DNA from 2 places in the Pseudomonas sp. o96-267 genome. Region 1 is predicted to be linked to the other one. Evidence: riboswitches for the same ligand, from Rfam matches in the RefSeq annotation. Region 1 holds a riboswitch; the other holds the start of a gene.
What was found. A riboswitch is a leader RNA that binds a small molecule or an ion and turns the genes downstream of it on or off. The one in region 1 is predicted to bind cobalamin.
Positions count from the first base shown of each region.

Region 2: another riboswitch for cobalamin. It lies ahead of EGJ86_RS12605 (TonB-dependent receptor domain-containing protein); the one in region 1 lies ahead of EGJ86_RS03995 (TonB-dependent siderophore receptor).

Region 1 is NZ_RHQP01000004.1:117,930-121,768, reverse strand. Features, by position in the region: gene cbiE (precorrin-6y C5,15-methyltransferase (decarboxylating) subunit CbiE) at 1-82, shown strand, start outside; gene EGJ86_RS04005 (cobalt-precorrin-6A reductase) at 79-798, shown strand; gene EGJ86_RS04000 (ferredoxin) at 966-1,658, shown strand; cobalamin riboswitch at 1,777-1,971, shown strand; gene EGJ86_RS03995 (TonB-dependent siderophore receptor) at 2,305-3,839, shown strand, end outside.
Region 2 is NZ_RHQP01000015.1:85,790-89,628, forward strand. Features, by position in the region: gene EGJ86_RS12605 (TonB-dependent receptor domain-containing protein) at 9-1,895, opposite strand; cobalamin riboswitch at 1,978-2,184, opposite strand; gene dxs (1-deoxy-D-xylulose-5-phosphate synthase) at 2,257-3,839, opposite strand, start outside.

The sequences.
Region 1 (3,839 bases):
GGCCCAGGCGCAGCCGTTGGGCGGCTTCGACACTTGGCGTGCGGCGCTGCCGATCACCCTGCTGACTGTGCGCAAGCCGTGAGCGCGCGACTCCTGCTGCTTGGCGGCACTACCGAAGCGCTGCGTCTGGCGCGTCGGCTGGGTCCGGAGACGGTGTACAGCCTGGCCGGTCTTGGTCGGGTGCCGGACGACCTGGCCTGCCGCGTGCGCGTCGGCGGCTTCGGCGGTGCCGAGGGCCTGGCAGCCTTTATCGCCGACGAAGGCATTGAACTGCTGCTGGACCTGACCCACCCCTATGCGGTGCAGATCAGCCACAACGCGGCCCGCGCCGCAGAAATCGCAGACGTGCCGTGCTGGGCATTGCGTCGCCCTGGCTGGCAGGCCGGCGCGGATGACGACTGGCGCGAAGTGGACGGTTGGGATGAGCTGATCCGCGCATTGGCGCCATTCGAACGGCCGTTCTTCACCTCCGGGCGTGAGCCGCTGGCGCATCTGCATGAAATCCCTGAACACCAGCACTGGACGGTGCGCTGCCTGCAGGCCGAGCCGGCGCCGCCGCGCGCCGAGATTATCGGTGCGCGCGGGCCGTTCTCGCTGGACGAGGAACGCGCCCTGTTCGCCCGCCTGTGTTGCGACGTGCTGGTGAGCAAGAACAGCGGCAGCGCGTCCACCGAACCGAAGTTGCAAGTCGCCCGTGAGCTTGGATTGCCGGTGTTGCTATTACGTCGGCCGCAGTTGCCGGCGGTAACGCGGGAGTTCGCGGAGTTGGACGCTCTCTACGAGGCGCTGTCCCTGTAGGGCGGGTGAAACCCGCCAACGCCGGTCTGGCGGGTTGCACCCGCCCTACGCTTGCGATCGTCGCGGCGGTTGCATCGCGCTTTATCGATCCACCGCTTTGGTGGACGTGAAAAGCGACGTCCACCCTACGCACGCTGCTAGACTGCCGGACCGTTCTGGAGACTGTCATGAGCCAAACTCCCTACGCCCGCGTTCTGTTCATCGGCCTCGGCCTGGGTCGTGGAGCCTCGGCCGAGCGTCTGCGGCAGCGCATCGAAATGCTGCTCGGTGAAGCGCACCTGCACGACACGGAGCAGGATGGTTTCTGGCTGGCCATCGATGAGGCGCCACGTCCGCTGCTGGTGGTCGATCTGGAGCCGCGCGCCGATGCCGCGCACCGCGACTGGCTGCGCGAGTGCATCGCCGAACGGGGCGACGGAGCCGCAGTGTTTGTGGTCTGCACGGCGCTGGAAGACAGCTGGCTCGATGGACTGGGCGCGCTGCTGGCGCATCACGAAGCGCATCTCCCCTGCAGCGACGTACCGCCCGTTCCGGAGCACCACGCCTGGTCGCAGATTCCGCCGCATGCGCAGCGCCTGCTGCTGTGCAACGGCACGCGCTGCACGCGCAAGGGCGCGCTGGGCCTGTGGAAAACCTTGCGCCAGCGGCTCAAGGCCGCCGGCAAGCTGGAGTGCGAGGGCGGCGTGCATATCACCCGCAGCCAGTGCCAGTTTCCCTGTGACCTGGGGCCGACCGCGAGCCTTTATCCACAGGGCGAGTGGTACGGCATCAAGGACGAGGCGGCGGTGATTCGTCTGGTCGACGAGCGCCTGGTGGCGGGTAGGGCGTTGCCGGAATTGCGTATCGACGAGCAGGCTTAACGCCCACCTTTCGCGGCTGAAGCGCAATGCCGGCCAGCCGCTCCTACAGAAGAGCAATCGCCGTTAAAGCGCCTCCCACAACATGTCCCGCGCCTTGACTTGAGCGGAGACGGGTGGTCATATCCGCCCCGCTTCAGGTGTCTCACGCCGCCGCGCGTGAGGTGAAACGGGAAGTCGGTTCAAGTCCGACGCTGCCCCCGCAACGGTAAGCGAGCGACCGCATCGATACGCCACTGTGCGCCACGCGCATGGGAAGGCGATGCGTTCATGACCCTCGCAAGCCCGGAGACCGGCCTGGAGTCGTTTGTGTCTGGCAACCCGCGGTGGGCGGGCGTTGACTCCAGTAGGGCGCCCCGTGCCCCTGTCTGCTGTTGCGCATTTTCCATCGGATTGCCGTGCCTTTTCTCTTTGCGATGGAAGCAATATGGCGCGCCATTTCCGCTACAAGAACCTCTTTTCGTCATGCCTGAAGGAAGGGCCGGGGCTCGGTTTCAGCTACCTGCAAAACAAGATATTGTTATGTTATAACAATAACATTATCGCTTCAGGCCAGAGTCATCCGCGGTCGTCACTGGCCGTTGCAAGCCCCGATTCCAACGCCTCGAAGCGACTCGACGAGCTTCTTCAACGCCCCGGAATTGTTCACGTGCAACACCTCTTTCGCGTCTGCTCTCTGCCATTGGTGGTCTTGGCTGGCGGTACCGCCCTAGCCGACGAGTCCGCTGTCGATCTCCCCGCTGTCACCGTCCAGGCGCAAGCCGCGCAGGAGGGCGAGACCCGCCTGCATACGGCGACCACGGCTGGCTCGCGCCTCGACCTGTCGGCCCTGCAAACCCCGGCGAGCACCAGCAGCCTGAGCGGTGCCGAAGTGCGCGAGCGCAACAACCGCAGCGTGCAGGATGCGGTGACCCGCACACCGGGCATCAGCACCATCGGCACGCCGGGCAACGGTGGCACGGCGCTGTCGGCGCGTGGCTTTAGCGGCCACGCCTCGACCATGCAGCTGTACGACGGCACGCGTCAGTACATCGGTGCGGGCACCGTGACATTCCCGGTGGACACCTGGTCGGTGGAGCGCATCGACGTGCTGCGCGGCCCGGCGTCGGTGCTCTATGGCGAAGGTGCAACCGGCGCGGTGATCAATGTGGTGCCGAAGAAGCCCTTCGCGGGTGACATCCGCAACCACATGCGCCTCGGCTATGGCAGCGATGACCGCCGCCAGGCCGCGCTGGACAGCGGCGGCTCGCTGAGCGAGGCCCTGAGCTACCGCTTCAATCTCAATCAGCAGGCCAGCAATGGCTGGGTCGACCGCGGTGATTCCGAGAGCCTGGCGCTGAGCGCTGCGTTGCGCTGGGATGCCAGTGACGACCTGAGCTTCACCCTGTCCCACGACCACGGTGACCAGAGCCCCGAGCGCTATCTGGGTACGCCGCTGGTGGCCGGCAAGTACCGCGAGAGCATCCGCGAACGTAACTACAACGTCGCCAATGCCGACATTCGCTACAACGACCAGATCACCCGCCTGGTGACCGACTGGCGCATCAGCGACGTGCTCAGTGCCAGCAACCAGCTCTACTACATCAAAACCCAGCGCTACTGGCGCAATGCCGAGGCCTATCGCTGGCAGCCGGGCGATAGGGTCGAGCGCGGCGAGTTCTATGAGATCAAGCACACTCAGGAACAGGTCGGCGACCGCCAGACCTTCACCCTGGACCACACCCTGTTCGGCCTCGATAGCCGCACGGTGGTCGGTGTGGATTACAACCGCATCCACTTCGCCCGCCAGCACGATTTCGCCAGCAGCTTCAGCGACAGCGTGCCGCTGAACGGCTCCGGCGGCGGTCAGTACCAGAGCACCGACCCGCTCGGCTACGGCCCGCGCGAGCGCAACCTGGCGCGGCAGTTCTCGCTGTTCGCCGAGAACCGTACCCAACTGACCGAGCGCCTGTCGCTGGTCACCGGGGTGCGCCGCGATCAGGTGCATCTGCAGCGCGACAACCTGATCGATGGCAGCAGCGCCGACCGCAGCCTGAGTGGCGACAATTGGCGCGCCGGGCTGGTTTTCGCCCTGACCCCCGAGCTGTCGCTGTATGGCCAGTACGCCACCAGCACCGAGGGGGTGAACAACCTGCTGACCCTCAACCCGACTCAGCAGCAGTTCGACCTCAGCGAAGCCAGGCA
Region 2 (3,839 bases), on a different contig from region 1:
CACCAAGCTCAGAGTTGCGGCGTCCAGGTCAGCGAGAGCATTGCGCTGCGGCCTTCTTCGCGGTAGCCGTAATAGCTCACGCTGCTGAAGAACGGATCATCCGGTCGACTGTAAAGGGCCTGGGAATAGTCCTTGTCTAGCAGGTTGTCGACCTTGACCTGCCAAAGCAGTTCCTCGTCCATCTGCCAGCTCGCGCGTACGCCCAGCAGGCCGTAGCCGGCGATCTCGCGGTTGTTGGCGGCATCATCGTAGCGGCCGGAGAATGTCTGCCAGGTCATGCCGGCGGCGAACGCGCCGAACTGACGATCCAGGTCCAGGCTCAGGCTGCGCTTGGCGCGGCGCGGCAGGATATGGCCACTACTGCGGTCACGCGGGTCGAGTAGACTGGCGCCGAGGGCCACATGCCAGCCCAGCAGCTCGCGTTCGACACTCAACTCCAGGCCCTGCAGGCGCGCCTTGTTGACGTTCATTGGCGTGCTGAAGAAGGTAACCGGGTCGCTGACTACTGTGATCAGGTCCTCAACCTCGGTCCGGTAGGCCGACAGGCTCCAACGCGTATCCATGTGATCACCGCGCAGTTGAGCTTCGTAGGTTTTCGAGCGCTCCGGGGCAAGATCCGGGTTACCACCGTAGAACGAACTGGTCGGGAAGTAGAGGTCGTTGAAGGTCGGTGCATGGAAGCCCTCGCCATAGCTCAGCACTAGCTCCAGGCGTTCGGCCAGGTCCAGACTCAGCGCAGCATTCCAGGTGTTCTCACTGCCGAACTGCTGGTTGTCGTCGTGGCGCAAGCCCAGTTCGGTGGCGAAACCGTTGCCGCGATAGCGGTGCTGGGCGAAGGCTGCCCGGTTCCAGCGTTTGCTTTGGCTGAAGTCACTGTCGCTACCCAAGCGGTCCTCGTACCAGTCGAGGCCAAGTAGCACCTGGTGAGCGTCACCAAACCGCAGAGTGTTAAGCCAGCCGGCACTGTCGCGGTAGGTGTTGTAGGCGTAGTTGTTGTCGGCATTCAGCGGGTCGCGGTTTTCGCTCTTGTCCTCGCTATGACCGAGCTCCAGGCGGCTGCTCCAGTCTTTGGCGAGTTGCGCTTCGAGATGGCCGGCAATGCTGGAGACGCTGAAGCGTTCGCTGGGGTTGCCCGGATCGAAACTGAACAGGTCGTCGTACTCGCTCTCGCCATGTTGCTCGAGCAGGCTCAGGCCTCCCTTGAGACGGTCGTTGAAGCGATGATCGAGGTTTAGGTTGAAGGCCTTGCGGCGCAGGCCATCGTGGTCGTTGTCGTAACCACGGCCATCTTGGGAGCGGTCGAAGCCGGCGCGTTCGACCAGGCTTGCGCCGAGATCGAAGCGGGTGCGCTGGTCACCGCCGGACATGCCTAGGCTACGCTCGAAGGTCTGTTGGCTGCCGGCGGCCAGGCGTAGGCGCGGCTGCAGGCGATCCTCGCCGCGCCGAGTGAAGATCTGGACCACTCCGCCAATGGCGTCGGAGCCGTAAAGCGCCGAGCGGGCGCCGCGCACGACCTCGATACGCTCGATTTGATCGGGGCTGAGAAACTCCAGACGGGCCAGACCGCTGGCAGCAGCATTCAGACGTACGCCATCTACCAGCACTAGGGTCTGGTTGGCGTTGGCGCCACGTAGGAACAGACTGGTGAGGCTGCCGCGACCGCCGCTTTGTACGATAGACACACCGGGCACGCGGCTGAGTAGGTCGGGCACGCTACTGACCTGCAGACGTTCGATGTCGTCCCGCTCGAACACCGTGGTAGCCGCGGTAGCCTGCGCTTGCGGTTCGGCCAGGCGCCCGGAGGTGACGACCAGCGGCTCGGCCACGTAGGGCTCGGCGGCCAGCGAGAGACCTGGCATGACGGCGATGGCCAGAGCCAGACGGGACAGTTTCATTTTCTTTCCTCAACGGGCGGCAGACGGTCGAGGAGGGCAGGCGCAAGCGCAGGACGGCGCTTGACCGTGCTGCCCTCCGCAACACCAGTCGCACCGCCTTGGCCGGTCTCCGGGCTCTCGACCCGCGTCCGCCTTCCCAGGCAGAGCCCAGTGGCTGTTGGACGTGGCGCACGCTCAGCGCGTGCAGTCGATTACCGTTGCGGGGGCAGCGTCGGCATTGCTCGTGACGAGCGCACCGACTTCCCGTTTAACACTGCTTGCGCAGCGCACCCTGGCGGAACATGAATGGCGCGCACCTTAGTGCGCACGCATATGAATCACAAGCAAGCGCCGCTCATATAGCGATGAGCGGGCTTCATGCTCAGGCCTGAAGCAAACTCAGACGCTCACGTACCGCGCGTTCGATGCCTGCTTCGTCGAGACCGCACTCGGCGAGCATCTGGCTGGGCTTGGCGTGCTCGACGTAGTAGTCGGGCAGGCCCAGGTGCAGCATCGACATCTGGATGTTCTCGGCGGCGAAGAATTCGCTGACCGCGCTACCGGCGCCGCCCATGATGCTGTTTTCTTCGATGGTCACCAGCAGCGTGTGGCTACCTGCCAGTTCGCGCAGCAGGGCTTCGTCCAGCGGTTTGACGAAGCGCATGTCGACCACTGTGGCATCCAGCGTTTCACCCACGCGCAGGGCTTCGGCCAGTTGCACGCCGAAGGCCAGCAGGGCGACGTCCTTGCCCTGGCGGCGTATCACCGCCTTGCCAATTTCCAGCGGCTCCAGGCCGGCATCGAGCGCTGCATTGGGGCCGGTGCCACGCGGGTAGCGCACCGCTGCCGGGCCGTCGAACAGGTGGCCGGTGGTGAGCATGCGGCGCATCTCGTTCTCGTCGCTCGGCGTCATCACCAGCATGCCGGGGATGCAGCGCAGGTAAGACAGGTCGAAGCTGCCTGCATGGGTCGGACCGTCTTCGCCGACCAGACCGGCACGGTCGATGGCGAACAGCACGTCGAGGTGCTGCACGGCCACGTCGTGAATCAGTTGGTCATAGGCGCGCTGGAGGAAGGTGGAGTAGATCGCCACCACCGGTTTGGCACCTTCGCAGGCCATGCCGGCGGCCAGGGTCACGGCGTGCTGCTCGGCAATCGCCACGTCGAAGTAGCGCTCGGGGAAGCGCTCGCTGAACGCCACCAGATCCGAGCCTTCCTTCATCGCCGGGGTAATGCCGACCAGGCGCGCGTCCTGCTCGGCCATGTCGCACAGCCACTGACCGAACACGTTGGAGTATTTCGGCCCGCTGAGCTTCTTGGGTGCAGCGACAGGCGTTACCGGCTCCAGCTTGGTGATGGCGTGGTAGCCGATGGGGTCGACCTCGGCCGGGGCGAAGCCCTTGCCCTTCTTGGTCACCACATGGAGGAACTGCGGACCGTCGAGGTCGCGCATATTGCGCAGGGTGGCGAGCAGGGTGGGCAGGTCGTGGCCGTCGATGGGGCCGACGTAGTTCCAGCCCAGCTCCTCGAACAGGGTGCCGGGTACCAGCATGCCTTTGGCGTGCTCCTCGACCTTGCGCGCTATTTCCCAGGCGCCAGGCAAGCGCGAGAGGATCTTCTTGCTGCCCTCGCGCATGCTGGCGTAGGTGCGGCTGGAGATGATCTTGGCCAGGTAGTTGGACAGGCCGCCGACATTCTTGGAGATCGACATGTCGTTGTCGTTGAGGATCACCAGCATGTTGGCGCCGACGTCGGTGGCGTGGTTGAGCGCCTCGAAGGCCATGCCGGCGGTCAGTGCGCCGTCGCCGATCACCGCCACGCTCTTGCGCTTCTCGCCTTTCAGACGGGCGGCGATGGCCATGCCCAGTGCCGCGCTGATGCTGGTGCTGGAGTGGCCGACGCCGAAGGTGTCGTACTCGCTCTCGACGCGCCGTGGGAAGGCGGCCAGGCCGTCCTTCTGGCGCA